Linked DNA regions of Actinokineospora alba. The protein of the gene in region 2 interacts with the protein of the main gene of each other region in a pairwise test. Links are inferred from orthologs where the notes say so. Each region holds a gene or a part of one and is shown on either strand. Other genes may lie near its edges.

Region 1 (7,572 bases), 1.1 Mb from region 2 along the record:
GCCCGGTCGGCGGCTCGGCCGCATGCCGAATCCTATTTGGACGATTACTTCGACGTGCGGCGGCCGATTTCCGGGGATCGTTGCGGTGGCGTGGATGCGGGGATGTTGTGCGGGATCGGGCTGCGAGGGCGGCATGCCGTTGCCTACGCGGCACAGACTGGGACCGCCACCACGCCCGCCGGGTTCCGGACAGCGGCTCGACTGATTCGGTTGGCCGAGCGGTTGGGGATCTCTGTGCTGACTTTGGTCGATACGCCAGGGGCAGCGAATGATGCCGCTGCTGAGCGGGCGGGAGCCGGGCCTGCCATCGCGGAATTGTTCGCGACCGTGGCGGCGGCGCGGGTGCCCGTGACAACTCTGGTGATTGGCGAAGGCGGGTCGGGCGGAGCATTGGCGTTGGCGGCGCCGGATCGGACCTGGATCACTCCGGACGCCTATTTCTCGGTGATCGCCCCGGAGTTGTGTGCGGCGATTTTGAAACGGTCGCCGGAGGAGGTTCCGGGTACCGCGGAGCAGTTGCGGTTGCGGCCGTCGGATCTTGTCGAGCTTGGGGTGGTTCGGGGGATCGCGGACTAGCTCAAGTTACTTCCAGCTGTCGAGGATCTTCGGCAGGTCCGACAGGCGGTGCAGGATCGCGTCCGGTTCGACGTCCACCGGGACCTGCTGGTCCACGGGAATGTCGCTGTGCGGGATCAAGATCGCCTTCATCCCCGCCGACTTGGCACCGTTGATGTCGTCGTGGGGGCGGTCGCCGACGTAGACGCAGTCCGCCGGGTCGTCGATGCCGATGGCGTGCATGGCGGCTTCGAAGGACTTCGGGTGCGGCTTGGTGTACTCCAGGTCGCTGCTCCACACGCACGCGTCGAAGAGGTGGCGGACGTTGTCGCGGATCAGGATTTCCTCGTGCCAGGTGCCGGGCCAGGATGTGGACGACAGGACGCCGGTGCGCAGGCCGCGAGCGCGGAGTTCGGTCAGCAGCGGGGTCACTTCGGGGTCGGTGTACGTGGCCTGGTCCCAGAAAGCCCGGTACGCAGCCCAAGCCGCCTCGTGCTCCGGCACGCCCACCTCGGTCAACACGTGGCTCAGTGTGAACGCCGTGGCCTCCGCTCGGCAGCGCGACCAGGCCGCGTTGTCGGCGGCCAACAGCGCCTCGGCGATGGCCTTGGCCTGCTCCGGGTCGTCGGCGTGGATGATGTCGGCGTAGATCTGCCAGCCGGCGCGCATGTCCATGGTCACCCAAGGGGTGAGGGTGCCGCCCCAGTCGAAGATCACCGCTCGCATGCGGGTCAGCCTATCCGGCGGTCGGTCCAGTTTCCATGGGGTTCGAGGGTGGCCACCCGGCTGTCGTCGGGGCGGCGGTCCAGGCGGATGAGGAGGTGGTCCTCCGAGAGCCGCTCGGCGGCGCCTTCGCCCCATTCGATGACGACGACGGCGTCGACCAGCTCGGTGTCCAGGTCCAGATCGTCCAACTCGGTGAGGTCGCCGCCGAGGCGGTACGCGTCGACGTGGACCAGGGGGATGCCGCGGTCGCCTGCCTGGTGTTCGCGGGCGATGATGAAAGTCGGGCTGCTGACTCGGCCGTGCACCCCGAGTCCGGCGGCAATCCCTTTGGCGACAACGGTTTTGCCCGCGCCCAGCGGGCCGGCGAGCAGGATCAGGTCGCCGGGGCGCACCATCTCGCCGAGTTTGCGGCCGAAGTCGAGGGTGTCCTCGACCTGGGGCAGTTCGATCGTCTCAGCCACGACGCCACCACTTCCTCCGCCCGGCGCCCGCGCCGCGCGCGCAGTCGCGCAGCAGGTCGGCCAGGTGTTCGTTCACGAAATCGGGTTGTTCCAACATGACCATGTGCCCAGCGCCGCGGGCTCGGACCAGCACGGCGTCGGGCAGTTCTAACGCGATGCGCTCGGTGTGCTCGAACGGCGTCATCCGGTCCTCGTCGGCGCCGATCACCAACACCCGGCTGTGCTTCAACCCCGCCAGAGCCGCATATCTGTTGTGGCTGCCCAAAGTGTCGATAAAGTCGGCCAGCACCCGCACCGGCGTCACATTGAGCATGTCCATCAGGAAGTCGACCAGGCTGGGACTCACGCTGCGTGAGCCGAAGGCGAGTCGGCGCACCGCCTGCCGGGTGAGCTGGCCGCCGCTCGCGCGCACGAGTTCGACCAGACCTGGCTGCCAGTCGGCGAAACGGCCCAGGTAGCGGGTCAGCGGGTTGTACTTCGACAGCAGCGGACGGGAGAGACCGCTCTTGCCCACCTCACCCGCGGACGTGCCGATGAGCGCGACGCCTTCGACCCGGTCGGCGAACAGCTCCGGGTTCTTCTCGGCCAGCTCCATGATGGCCATGCCGCCCATCGAATGCCCCACGAGCACCAGCGGGCCATCCGGCGCCATGGCGCGGATGACGTCGTCCAGGTCGAGTGCGAGCTGCTCGATCGTGCTCGACGCCTCGTCGGTCAGCGCGGAGCGGCCATGGCTTCGGTGGTCGTAAAGCACTTGCCGCACACGGGGTTCGGTCATGGCGGCGAGACCCTGGCGCTGGAAGTGCCAGCAGCGGCGGGAAAGGGCGAACCCGTGCACGAGAACGACTGTCAGTTCAGGCTTCCCGCCGTCGTCCGGGTCGACTTCCTCGACGGACAGCGCCGCACCGTCAGCGGCGGCGACGGTGCTGACCCGAGTGGGCGGCAGCGCTCCCAGAGCTTCGCCCGCGTGCAGTTCCTCCGGCCTGCGGGCCCGGATGACGCCCGCGACGACGGCGCCGCCCGCGATCGCCATGCCGACGCCAGCCAGAACCCGGTTGGTCACGCTCACGACGACTCGCCCAGATACCTGCGGGCCACGCGTGCGCGGTACATGCCGGTCACGATCTCGTAGTCGATCGTCCCGATGATGTCGGCCCACTCGCGCGCGGTGGGCTCGCCGCGATCGCCGGTGCCGAACAGCACGACTTCGTCCCCCACAAGGACTTCGTCGTCGCCGCAATCGACGATGATCTGGTCCATGCAGACCCGGCCGCGCACCGGACGACGCCTGCCGCCGAGGAACACGTCGAACCGGCCGGACAGCGACCGGGAGACGCCGTCCGCGTAACCCACCGGCACCAGGGCCAGATTCGTGGCCCGGTCGGCGGTCCAGGTGTGCCCATAAGAGACTGATTCGCCCGCGTCGATCCGTTTGACGAGCACGACCGACGAGCGGAACGTCATCGCCGGACGCAGGTCTTCGTGGTACGGCAACGGGTTCAGCCCGTACATGGCGATGCCCACGCGCACCAGGTCGAAGTGCAAGTCCTTGCGGTCGAGGGTGGCCGCGGAATTCGCCAGGTGCCTGCGTGGCTTCAGACCGGCGTCGAGCGCGACCTGGTACGCCTCGGCGAACCGCTCGGCCTGACGGTCGACCGATGGATGGCCAGGTTCGTCGGCGCACGCGAGGTGCGACCACACGGCGTACACCTCGTTGTCCGACGCGGCCGCGGCGGCGACCAGCTCGGGCCACGCCGAGCGCGGGCAGCCGTTGCGGCTCAGGCCAGTGTCGATCTTCAGGTGGATCCGCCTGCCGGACAGGCCTGCCAACTGCTCCACAGAGGACACCGACAGGTCGACGTCGGGAGGGGCCTCGGCCCCGGGGACATCGAGCCAGGCCAGGATCGGCGCGGTGATCCCGGCCGCGCGCAGTACCGCGGCCTCGTGCACGGACGCCACACCCAGCCAGGTCGCCCCGGCCGAGAGGGCGGCGCGGGCCACCGGCACGGCGCCGTGGCCGTAGCCGTCGGCTTTCACCACGGCCATCGTCTCCGCGCCCGCGGCGCGCGCGGACAGCAGCGCGACGTTGTGCCGGATGTGGTCGAGATCGACCGTCACCTCGGCGCGCGGCTGGTCAGGCATGACGGAATCGTGACACACCGCGGATCGCGTCGGGCAGCGCGTCCACGATGGCCGAGGCGGAGGTGGGAGCCCCGGACGCGGCCAGCTCACCGGCGCGCACATGCACGAAGGCCGCGCACGCGCCCGCGAGCCTCGGTTCCAGACCGGCCGCGAGCAGGGCTCCGCTCAGTCCGGAAAGGACATCGCCGGACCCGGCCGTGGCCAGCCAGTGCGACCGGGCGGCGTTCACCGCGACCCGCCCGTCGGGCGCGGCGATGACGGTGGCGTGCCCCTTGAGGAGCACGGTGGCGTTCAGCTTCGCCGCCAGCGCGCGGGCGGCGGCGACCCGGTCGGCGCCGAGGTCGACACCGAGCGGTTCGGCGACGCGGGCGAACTCGCGGTCGTGCGGGGTGAGCAGCACCGGGACCTCGGGGTCGCGGGCGTCCCAGAGCGTGGGGTGTTCGGCGAGCAAGGTGATGCCGTCGGCGTCCACGACGGTCGGCACCCCCGCGCCCAGGACCGAGGCCACCACGTCACGGGAGGCCTTGCCCGTGCCCAGACCCGGTCCGACGACCCACGCCTGCACGCGGCCCGCGTCCTCGACCGAGCCGGTCGCGACGACCTCGGGCCAGCGCTGCCGGACCTCGTCGGCGGCGGGCCCGGCGTAGCGGGTCATGCCCGAGGTGGCGCGCACCGCGGCACCGACCGAGAGCACCGCCGCACCCGGATAGGTCGTCGACCCGGCCGCGATCCCGACCACGCCCTGGGTGAACTTGTCGTCCGATGGACCCGGCAGCGGCCACGCCCGGCCCACGTCCTCGGTGTCGAACACCTCGAAGTCCGGGTCGGCCAGGTCGAGCCCTAGATCGACGAAGTGCACCTCGCCACAGCGCGGGCTCAGGAAGTGGACCGGCTTGAGCGCGCCGAAAGTGACCGTGACCTGGGCGTCGACCGCAGGTCCGTCGACGGCTCCGGTGTCCGGGTCGACGCCGCTGGGAAGATCCACCGCGACGATCGGCGCCCGCACCCGCGAGACCAGGGCGGCGGCGTCCGGCCGCAAAGAGCCGCGCGCGGACAGCCCGACAATCCCGTCGACCACCACGTGCGCGGAGTCGAGATCCTCGGCCGTGCCGATCCGACCACCAGCCCACAACAGGGCTTCCAGACCTTCGGCGTGGGCCCGTTCCGGCGCGAGGAGCACCGCCGTGACGCCCACGGAACGCTTGCGCAGGAACGCCCCCGCCCACAGCGCGTCGCCGCCGTTGTTGCCCGCGCCGACCAGCAGCACGACCCGCCGACCAGCCACTGCGCCGGTCGTCGAGCGCAGCAGCCGCATGGTGTGAAGCGCCACGCCATGGGCGGCGCGGCGCATGAGGGCGCCCTCCGGCGTCCGGGCGAGGACCTTGTCCTCGGCCTCCCGGACGCGCGCGGTGGTCCAGACGCCCCGCACGGCTATTCGACCGTCACGGACTTCGCCAGGTTGCGCGGCTTGTCGACGTCGTACCCGCGCGAGCGGGCGATCTCGGCGGCCAGCACCTGCAGCGGAACGGTCGACACCAGCGGCTGCAGCAGCGTCGGCACCGCGGGAATCTCGATCAGCTCGTCGGCGAACGGGCGGACCGTCTCGTCGCCCTCCTCGGCGATGACGATCGTGCGCGCGCCGCGGGCCTGGATCTCGCTGATGTTGGACACCAGCTTGGAGTGCAGCACGGCGCGTCCCTTGGGCGACGGCATGACCACGACGACCGGCAGGCCCTCCTCGATCAGCGCGATCGGGCCGTGCTTGAGCTCACCGGCGGCGAAGCCCTCGGCGTGCATGTACGCCAGTTCCTTGAGCTTGAGCGCGCCTTCGAGGGCCACCGGGTAGCCGACGTGGCGGCCGAGGAACAGCACCGCCTTGGAGTCCGACAGGTCCCGCCCGAGGGCGCGGACCTGCTCGATCGTGCCGAGAACCCGGCGGACGGCCTCGGGCATCGCCTCCAGTTCGCGGAACTCGCGGGCGATCTCGTCGGGGTACTTGGTGCCGCGGGCCTGCGCCAAGGCCAAGCCGACCAGGTAGTTCGCCGCGATCTGGGCGAGGAAGGCCTTGGTGGACGCGACCCCGATCTCGGGGCCCGCGTGGGTGTAGAGGACCGCGTCGGACTCACGCGGGATCTGCGCGCCGTTGGTGTTGCACACCGCGAGGACGCGCGCCTTCTGCTCGCGCGCGTGGCGCACGGCCTCCAGGGTGTCGGCCGTCTCACCGGACTGCGAGACCGCCACGACCAGCGTGTCGCGGTCGAGCACCGGGTCGCGGTAGCGGAACTCCGAGGCCAGCTCGACCTCGACGGGCAGCCGGGTCCAGTGCTCGATGGCGTACTTGGCGACGAGGCCCGAGTGGTACGCCGAGCCGCAGGCCACGACGAAGACCTTGTCGATGTCGCGCAGGTCCTGGTCGGCGAGGCGCTGCTCGTCGAGCACGATCCGCCCGTCGACGAAGTGCCCGCGCAGCGTGTTCGCCAGCGCCTCGGGCTGTTCCTCGATCTCCTTGAGCATGAAGTACTCGTGGCCGCCCTTCTCGGCGGCCGAGAGGTCCCAGTCGACGGTGAAGGGCTTGGCCGGGGCGGGCTCGCCGTGGAAGTCGAGGACCTCGTAGCCGTCGCGGGTGATCACCACGAGCTGGTCCTGGCCCAGTTCGACGGCCTCACGGGTGTACTCGATGAACGCGGCGACGTCGGATGCGACAAACGTCTCACCGTCGCCGATGCCGACAACGAGCGGCGAGGACCGGCGGGCGGCGACGATCAGGTCCGGCTCGTCGACATGGGTCACGACCAGGGTGAACGCACCCTCCAGGCGGCCGCAGACGGCCCGGACGCTGGCGGGCAGGTCACCGGCGGTCTCGCCGTCGGCGTACGCGCGGGCGACCAGGTGCGCGACGGTCTCGGAGTCGGTGTCGCTGCTGAACTCGATGCCCGCGGACTCCAGCTCACCGCGCAGGGCGACGAAGTTCTCGATGATGCCGTTATGCACGACCGCGACCCGGCCGGTGGTGTCACGGTGCGGGTGGGAGTTGCGGTCGATCGGGGCGCCGTGGGTGGCCCAGCGGGTGTGGCCCATTCCCGCGGTGCCCGCGAAACCCTCGCGGCCGACCTCGTCGAGCCGGGCCTCCAGGTTCGCGAGCCTGCCCGCCTTGCGCTCCACGACCAGGTCACCGCCGGTCAGGACGGCGATCCCGGCCGAGTCGTACCCGCGGTACTCCAGCCTGCGCAGCCCTCCGATGACGACATCGAGTGCCTGCCGATGACCCACATATCCCACGATTCCGCACACGCGCACCAGGGTAGCCGGCACCGCCACACCCCGAAGCCCGGCCACCGATAGGCTGCGCACATGGCACGCAAGGCCAAGCACCTGCTCGACGAGCTGTCGCGTCCCGGTCCCAACGAGGTCCTTCGCGGCGACCTCGCGCTGATCGGGATGCCCGGGCTGGTCTTCACGCCGAAATCGGGCCTCGGGCTGCCCGCCGTCGCGTTCGGGCACGGCTGGCTGCAGCCGCCCGACCGGTACCGCGGCCTGTTCCGCCACCTGGCGTCGTGGGGCATCGTCGTGGCCGCGCCCGGCACCCACACCGGGCCGCTGGGCTCACACCGGCTGCTCGCCTCCGACCTGCGCACCGCGCTCGACGTCTGCGTCGGCGTCCGGCTGGGCGAGGGCGCGATCAGCGTCG
Region 2 (7,538 bases):
CGTCCACCGCGCGGGAGATGGGTTCCCGCAGTTCCTCGGTGACCTTCTTCGGGTCGAGCCGGGCGAAGATCTCCTTCGGATCGATCAGGTTGGTCGTCATCAACTCCATCGCGGTGGAAGCCATCCGATGCGAGTTGCGGGGGATGACACCCTGCCAGCCGAGGTAGCCGACCCCGACGAACTCCAGCGGCTTGAACATCATCTCGATGGCCGCGCGCTTGGTGATGTACCCGATGATCGCCGCGATGAACGGCATGGACACATAGACGTGCCAGTGCGCGCTGAAGTCGTCGAGAATTGCCCGCCAGTCCACAACCCCTCCGTCCATCGCGCGAAGTGAGGATCGCACGTACCCGGAGTATCCGAACGGGTGACCGGCCCATTCTGTGACCCGGAATGCTCAGTGGAGTGAGCAGAACCAATCAAGTACCCGTCGGCGAGTCCAGCGTGTAGCTGTACTTGGTCGGAGCGAGTCGGCGCTCGTCGGGAGCCCAGTCGGTCCACACGCGGAGGTTTCCGCCAGTCGTCGCGTACTCGCCGTTGTCCAGCCGCCGGACGCTGATCCGGTCGACCACGACGAGATCGGTGGGCCGGTGGTTGTGCGCGTGCGCGACCTCGTTGACGGTCAACTCGACCGCCAGTGCGTCCCGCGAACTGCCCTTCACCTCGACGTGCCGCTCCGGGCCGAGACCGACGACCCTCAAGTCATATGGCTTGCCGAGTTCCTCGACATGCGTCGCACCACGATCGAGGTAGTAGCGCGTGACTTCGCGAACCGCGTGTTGTTCGATGGCGCGCCGCAGTTTGCTGTCTTGCACGCGACGCGAGCCGCCGGGGGATTCCGTGGGTGCCATCCCGTCCAACTCGGCGAAGACCGGGAGCAGGGCGGCCGGAAACTTGGTCAGGTAGGTCTGCGCGGCCCGGATTTGGCCCGGCCGATAGAAGACGAACGGAAAGTAGAGCGACCCTCGGACACGTTCGGAGAGTTCGCGGTGAACCTCCCGCAATCGTGGTTCGACTTCGGCGAGCCGCTGTCCACCGACCGGCCGTGCCAGTCGCTTGAACTCGGCGCACGGCATCCGCCAGCCCTGTCCGGTTGTCGCGACGCCACGGTTTCGACCTCGGGTACCGCGTGCCAACCACGAGTAGTTGTCCTCGATGGAGAGCGGGCCGGTCACGGTCGACCAGCCCACGAGGGCGGGGTAGCCGAGCAGAGTCGCGTGCCAGTGCAGGACAACGTCCCCAGGCCGGGTCTCCGTCACCAGCGTGTAGCCCCACTCTTCGCGACCCGCCGCGTTCAGCGTCGGCGCGTTGAGGTCTACGCCAAGGTCGTCGCGAACGGTGATTTCCATCCAATACCGTTCGGCGCCGTCGCCCGCCCACCAGTCGTTGATCGCCATGGGGGCATGGTGTCAGCCGTCGCGGCCCTAGAACTGGTAATACAAAAACGGGCTGAACGTGCCCGTGGCGACCAAGATCGTGGCCCACAGGAGGCCCGGTCCCATGACCACCGCACGCAGCACTGTCGCCGTGCGGCCGCGGGAGGACTCCAGCATCGGGCCGGTGACCGGTGACGCGGGCATGAACAGGATCGCCAGGGCCACCAGCAGCACCACCAGGACCTGGTTGCCCAGCGCCGCGTCCACCTCGTCGGTGAGGCCGGAGAAGTCCGGCAGCAGCATGTGGCCGATCATCACCAGCGCCTGCCCGAGGTCGGCCGCGCGGAAGAACACCCAGCCGAACACCACCAGCGCGACCGTCAGGGCTCGGCGGCCGACGCGGCGCAGGGGGTCGGTGGGGGCGCGGTCGAGGCCGTAGCCGCGTTCGATGATCAGCAGGGCGCCGTGGAACATGCCCCACACCAGGAACGTCCAGTTCGCGCCGTGCCACAGGCCGGTCAGCACGAAGACGATGCAGAGGTTCCGGTACGTCTTCGCCGCGCCGGAACGGTTGCCGCCCAAGGGGATGTAGACGTAGTCGCGGAACCAGCGCGACAGCGACATGTGCCAGCGGCGCCAGAACTCCGTGATCGTGACCGACGAGTACGGCCGGGCGAAGTTCTCCGGCAGCCGGAAGCCGAGCATCCGGCCCAGCCCGATCGCCATGTCCGAGTACCCGGAGAAGTCGAAATACAGCTGCAAGGTGTACGTGATCGCGCCCAGCCACGCCACGGCGAAGGTCATCTGGTCGGCGGGGGTGGCGAAGCACTGCTCGACGAGCGGGCTCAGCGAGTCGGCGATGATGACTTTCTTGCACAGCCCCAAGGCGAACCGCGGGAACCCGGACGCCACGTCGTCGAGCCGGTGGGTGCGCGGCTGGGGGAGCTGGTCGGCGATCTCCCGGTACCGCACGATCGGCCCGGCCACCAGCTGCGGGAACATCGCGATGTAGGTGACGAACGCGACCGGCTTGCGCAGCGCCGGGCGTTCGCCGCGGTAGATGTCGACCACGTAAGAGATGTGGTGGAACGTGTAGAACGAGATGCCGATCGGCAGCAGCAGGTGCACGACCGGGAAGTCGCCGCCGAGCAGGCGGGCGAACCCGGCCAGCTGCTCGGTCGCGAACCCCGCGTACTTCCACACCACCAGCACCGCGACGTCGAACCCGACGACACCGAAGAGCAGCCTGCGCCGCCGCTTGCGGTTGGTGTCCTGCTCATCGGGTTCGAGGTAGTGCCCGGCGGCGAAGTTGACCACCATGCAGGCGAGCAGCAGCAGCGTCGTCGGACCCGCGCCCGCCGCGTAGAACAGCAGGCTCGCCCCGGCGACGACCCCGTTGCGCCAGTGCCTGGGGGAGAGCAGGACAGTCGCCAGGACCACGGGCGTGAAGAACCACAGGAACAACGGACTGGCGAACGACATCCCTTGGCCCCCTCGACCCCACGACGCCAGCGACCCTAGCCGACCGGCGGGAACCGGCAGTCGGAAGCCGGGACCCGGTGAGCGTTCTCACCTGATCCCGGCTGCGACGTAAGTCAGACGCGGCCCGCGGCCCGACGGCGGCGGGCGACCTCGGCGAGCACGACACCGGCGGCGACGGAGGCGTTGAGCGACTCCACGCCCGCCGACATCGGGATCGAGATCGTCGCGTCGCAGGCCTCCTTGACCAGGCGCGACAGGCCCCGGCCCTCGGAGCCGACCACCACGACCAGCGGCGACGTGGCCAGGTGCAGGTCGTCGAGTTCCATCGAGCCGTCGGCGTCCAACCCGATGATCATCAGGCCCTGGCTCGCCAGCGCCCGCAGCTCACGGGTGAGGTTGGTGGCGATGGCGACCGGGATCTTCGCCGCCGTGCCCGCGCTGGTGCGCCACGCGACGGCGGTGATGCCCGCGCTGCGGCGCTGCGGGAGCAGCACCCCGTTCGCGCCGAATGCCGCCGCGGAGCGGATGACCGCGCCGAGGTTGCGGGGGTCGGTGACGCCGTCGAGCGCCACGATCAGCGGCGGCTCGTCGGTGGACCGCGCTGCCTCGAGCAGGTCGTCGGGGTGGGCGTACTCGAACGGCGGGACCTGCAGACCCAGGCCCTGGTGCATCGCCATGCCGGTCAGCCGGTCGAGCTCCGGGCGCGAGACCTCCAGCACCGAGATGCCCCGGTCGGCGGCCATGCGCACGGCGTCGGCGACCCGGTCGTCGGTGTCGATGCCGATCGCCACGTACAGCGCCGTCGCCGGGATCTGGGCGCGCAGGCACTCCACGACCGGGTTGCGGCCCGCCACCAGCTCGCTGGTGGGCTTGTCCTTCGAGCGCTGCTCACGCTTGGCCGAGGCGTTCGCCTTGCGGTACGCGTGATGGCCGGGGCGCTCCTCGGCCTTGGGCGTCGGGCCCTTGCCCTCCAACCCCTTGCGTCGCTGACCGCCGGAGCCGACGACCGGGCCCTTCTTGGAGCCCGGCTTGCGCATCGCGCCTTGGCGTTTGGAATTGCCTGCCACGTCAGTCCTTAACTGTCCACAACGGACCGCCGGGGGTGTCCTCGACGGCGACGCCCGCGTTGAGCAGGCGGTCTCGGATCGCGTCGGCGAGGGCGAAGTCCTTGTTCGCCCGTGCTCGCTGACGCTCTTCGAGCAAGTCCTCTACCAGCGCGGCCACCGCTGAACGCAACCCGGTGTCCACAGTGGAGCTGTCGCTCCACCGCTCGGACAGCGGGTCAAGGCCGAGGACCTCGGTCATCCCGCGCACCGCGGCGGCCGCCTCACGGGCGGCGCTGTCGTCGCCGTCGTCGAGCGCGGTGTTGCCGACGCGCACGGCGTTGTGCACCGCCGCGAGGGCGGCCGGAGTGGCCAGGTCGGCGTTCATCGCGGCGACGAACTCGGCGTTCGGCTCGGCGATGCCCACGACCCCGGTGCGCTGGGTGATCTTGCGCAGGAATGATTCTACGCGCTGGTACGCGCGCACCGACTCCTCGAGCGCCGCCTCGGAGTACTCGATCATCGACCGGTAGTGCGGGCCGACCAGGTAGTAGCGCAGTTCCTGCGGCCGGACCCGGTTGATCATCTCGGGGATCGACACCACATTGCCCAGCGACTTCGACATCTTCTCGCCGCTCATGGTGACCCACGCGTTGTGCATCCAGTACCGCGAGAACCCGTCACCGGCCGCGCGCGACTGGGCCTGCTCGTTCTCGTGGTGCGGGAACACCAGGTCGATGCCGCCGCCGTGGATGTCGAACTCCGGGCCCAGGTACATCGACGCCATCGCCGAGCACTCCAGGTGCCAGCCGGGGCGGCCGGGGCCCCACGGCGACGGCCACGACGGCTCACCGGGCTTCGCGCTCTTCCACAGCGTGAAGTCGTGGTGGTCGCGCTTGGTGGTCGACGCGGACTCGCCCTGGTTCCAGTCGTCGAGCTTGTGCCCCGACAGCTCGCCGTAAGCGGGGTATGAGGGCACCGAGAAGTAGACGTCGCCACCCGCCGCGTACGCGTGGCCCGCGTCGATCAGCCGCTGCATGAGTTCGACCATCTGGGTGATGTGCCCGGTGGCGCGCGGCTGGATCGTCGGCGGCAGGCAGCCGAGCACGCCGTAGGCCTCGTCGAAGGCCCGCTCGTGCGTCGCCGCCCACTCCCACCACGGCCTGCCCGCGGCGGCGGCCTTCGCGAGGATCTTGTCCTCGATGTCGGTGACGTTGCGGACCAGCGTCACGTCGTGGCCGGTGTGGGTCAGCCAGCGGCGCAGCACGTCGAAGTTCAGGCCGCTGCGGACGTGGCCGATGTGCGGGATTCCCTGGACCGTCGCCCCACACACGTAGATCGACGCGGCCCCGTCCTTCAGCGGCGTGAACTCACGCTGACCGCGGGTGGCGCTGTCGAAGATGTGCAGGGACACGGCATTCTCCTGAGGGAAATCAATTCTTACCGGGAAATGGTACGGCTATTGCGGGGGCGACCTGACGGTCAGCCCGCGATCCCGCATGATCGCAACGCGCTGATCAGCGCGTCGGGGCGCGCCTGGGTCGGCCGCGGCTCCACCCGCTCGAACCGACAGCCGAGCGTGGCGGCGGCCCCGTCGGCCTCGACGCTGTCGCCGATCATCAGCGCCCAGTCCGGTTCGACACCGAGGCGGTCGCAGGCCAACAGGAAGATCTTCGGGTCGGGCTTGACCACGCCCTCGGCGTAGGAGAGGACGTATTCGTCGACCAGTTCGGCGATTCCGCGCGCCTCGAATGCCCCACGCACATCCCACGCGATATTGCCGCCGACGGCGACCGGAATCCCCGCGCCTTGGAGAATCCGCAGCGCGTCGGCTGTATCCGGGTAGGGAACCCAGGAGCGCGGCTCGCGAACGCGCTCGTAGAGGGTCTCGGCCACCCCGGGGCCGATATCGAGCCCGGCGGCCCGCAACGCCGCGATGGAGACCGAGCGGTGGACGTCGGAATCAAGGTCGCGGCGCGCCCAGTCCGCGCGGAACTCGGGCGGGAGATGCGCGGACGGCCCGACCGGCGCGGTGAGACTCACCAGCAAGGAATCCCGCGCGATCTGGTCGAGAGCGGCCCCGTCATGCCCCACCAGCCCGTCGACCCACGCGGCACCGGGTTCCAGACGGAACAAGGTGCCGGAGTAGTCGAGCAGCACGCCACGGATGGCCACGGCGACCAACTTAGCCCATTGGATCCACAGCGCCCGCCAGTTATCCACAGCCCCGCCGCCAACCCCCTTTCCGCCGCCCTACACCGGCCAAGGGCAGCCCCCCAGGGCGGGTGGGGGTTTGTGCTGGTGGGGGCGGTTTGTTTGTGAAAGATGCTCGTTGGCCGGCTGCGGCGGTCAGTCGGTTCGGGTGCGGCTGCTTGTCGGTTGGGTCCGGTGGGCCGGCGGTCAGGTGGAGTCGCGTGGGTGGCGGGCGGCTGAGCTGGGACTGCGGTCAGGTGGAGTCGCGTGGGTGGCGCGCGGCTGGGGTGGGGCCGCGGTAGGTCAGCCGAATTCGAGGGTGTCCGGGTCGGCGGCCGTCTGTTCCTCTGGTCGTGACCACGGGGTCACCGGGCGGCGGTGTGGTTGGCCGTCGATCACCAGGTCGGTGCGTTCGGCCCAGAAGCAGATGTGGTCGCGGACCTGTTCGGCGTCGTGGAGCGGGTCGGGATAGTGCCAGGCGATGTCCGCGCCCGCCGGGCTGCCGCCCACCAGCGAGTAGTACGACGCGTGGCCCTTGTAGGCGCAGGTCGACCTCGTCTCGCTCGGGGTCAGGAGGCTCAGCTCGACGTGCTCCGGCGGGAAGTACCAGCGCGGCGGCAGGTGGGTCTCCAGCAGCAGCTTCGGGCGCGCACCCGCGGCGAGCAGGACGCCCGCGTGCGACACCTCCACGAGGCGTGAGCTGGTGAGGACCTCGATGCGCTTGAACGGGTCGTGTGCGTGGCCGACCGTCTCCTGCTCCTCGGCCCACCACGAGTCGAAGGCGCCGAAGTCGAGGATCACCATGCCTGCGAGGTCTTGGTCCACCGGGACGAAACCGGCCTGGGGCAGGGTCACCCCGTCCACTTCGAGGTCGACGACCATCCCGGGGCAGGTGTGGATGCCGAAGTCGCTCGGGCCCAGCATCGGCGGGAGGCCCGCCAAGTCGGGCGCCGGTGGCTGCGGCTCCGTGGGACCACGTGGCCACGGATGTCGACGAGCGGCACCGCGTACACCGGGACGATCCGCCGGGGCTCCCACACCAGCATCGCCGTCCAGGTGTCGACCACGACCGAGTCGGCAAGGCGGGCCCGGGTCCGGAACGGCACGGGTTCGTAGCGCAGGTCTGACATCGCCGCACCCAGATGGTGCTTCATCCGTAGCGCCATGACGGCTCCTCACAGCTTCCGTCCGCCCAGTGTCCACCCGGAAGCGGCCACGTGGAGAGAAAGCGCGAGTCAGGCGCGTTGCGTGATCAGGGCGGTGGCGACGGCGGCGATGCCCTCGCCGCGGCCGGTCAGGCCCAAGCCGTCCGTCGTCGTGCCCGAAACCGACACCGGGCCGCCGACGGCCGCCGACAGGGTCTCCTGGGCTTCGGTTCGGCGCTTGCCGATCTTGGGGGCGTTCCCGATCACCTGCACTGCCGCGTTCTCGACCCGCCAGC

Evidence for each region.
Region 1: the proteins of rlmB (region 2) and C8E96_RS04725 interact in binary tests that used the Escherichia coli proteins (3 or more experiments, as listed by UniProt). The link is inferred for Actinokineospora alba from one-to-one orthologs.

Annotation. Positions count from the first base shown.
Region 1 is NZ_SNXU01000001.1:1,015,833-1,023,404, forward strand. The notes cover bases 3,096-6,042. They hold C8E96_RS04725 (NAD(P)H-hydrate dehydratase), read right to left. Parts: upstream 5,314-6,042; coding sequence 3,877-5,313; downstream 3,096-3,876. Other genes in these bases: alr (alanine racemase), read right to left, coding at 3,096-3,884; glmS (glutamine--fructose-6-phosphate transaminase (isomerizing)), read right to left, coding at 5,316-6,042. In the rest of the region: C8E96_RS04700 (carboxyl transferase domain-containing protein), read left to right, coding at 1-576; C8E96_RS04705 (HAD family hydrolase), read right to left, coding at 583-1,281; tRNA (adenosine(37)-N6)-threonylcarbamoyltransferase complex ATPase subunit type 1 TsaE, read right to left, coding at 1,287-1,742; C8E96_RS04715 (alpha/beta fold hydrolase), read right to left, coding at 1,735-2,811; more of alr, read right to left, coding at 2,808-3,095; more of glmS, read right to left, coding at 6,043-7,175; C8E96_RS04735 (dienelactone hydrolase family protein), read left to right, coding at 7,236-7,572. UniProt on the Escherichia coli protein: Bifunctional enzyme that catalyzes the epimerization of the S- and R-forms of NAD(P)HX and the dehydration of the S-form of NAD(P)HX at the expense of ADP, which is converted to AMP.
Region 2 is NZ_SNXU01000001.1:2,130,222-2,137,759, forward strand. The notes cover bases 1,952-4,864. They hold rlmB (23S rRNA (guanosine(2251)-2'-O)-methyltransferase RlmB), read right to left. Parts: upstream 3,929-4,864; coding sequence 2,975-3,928; downstream 1,952-2,974. Other genes in these bases: C8E96_RS10215 (MBOAT family O-acyltransferase), read right to left, coding at 1,952-2,861; cysS (cysteine--tRNA ligase), read right to left, coding at 3,930-4,864. Also shown: C8E96_RS10205 (DUF445 family protein), read right to left, coding at 1-328; C8E96_RS10210 (protein NO VEIN domain-containing protein), read right to left, coding at 423-1,400; more of C8E96_RS10215, read right to left, coding at 1,428-1,951; more of cysS, read right to left, coding at 4,865-5,318; C8E96_RS10230 (HAD family hydrolase), read right to left, coding at 5,387-6,079; C8E96_RS10235 (DUF427 domain-containing protein), read right to left, coding at 6,401-7,021; C8E96_RS33955 (hypothetical protein), read right to left, coding at 6,949-7,263; ispF (2-C-methyl-D-erythritol 2,4-cyclodiphosphate synthase), read right to left, coding at 7,333-7,538. UniProt on the Escherichia coli protein: Specifically methylates the ribose of guanosine 2251 in 23S rRNA.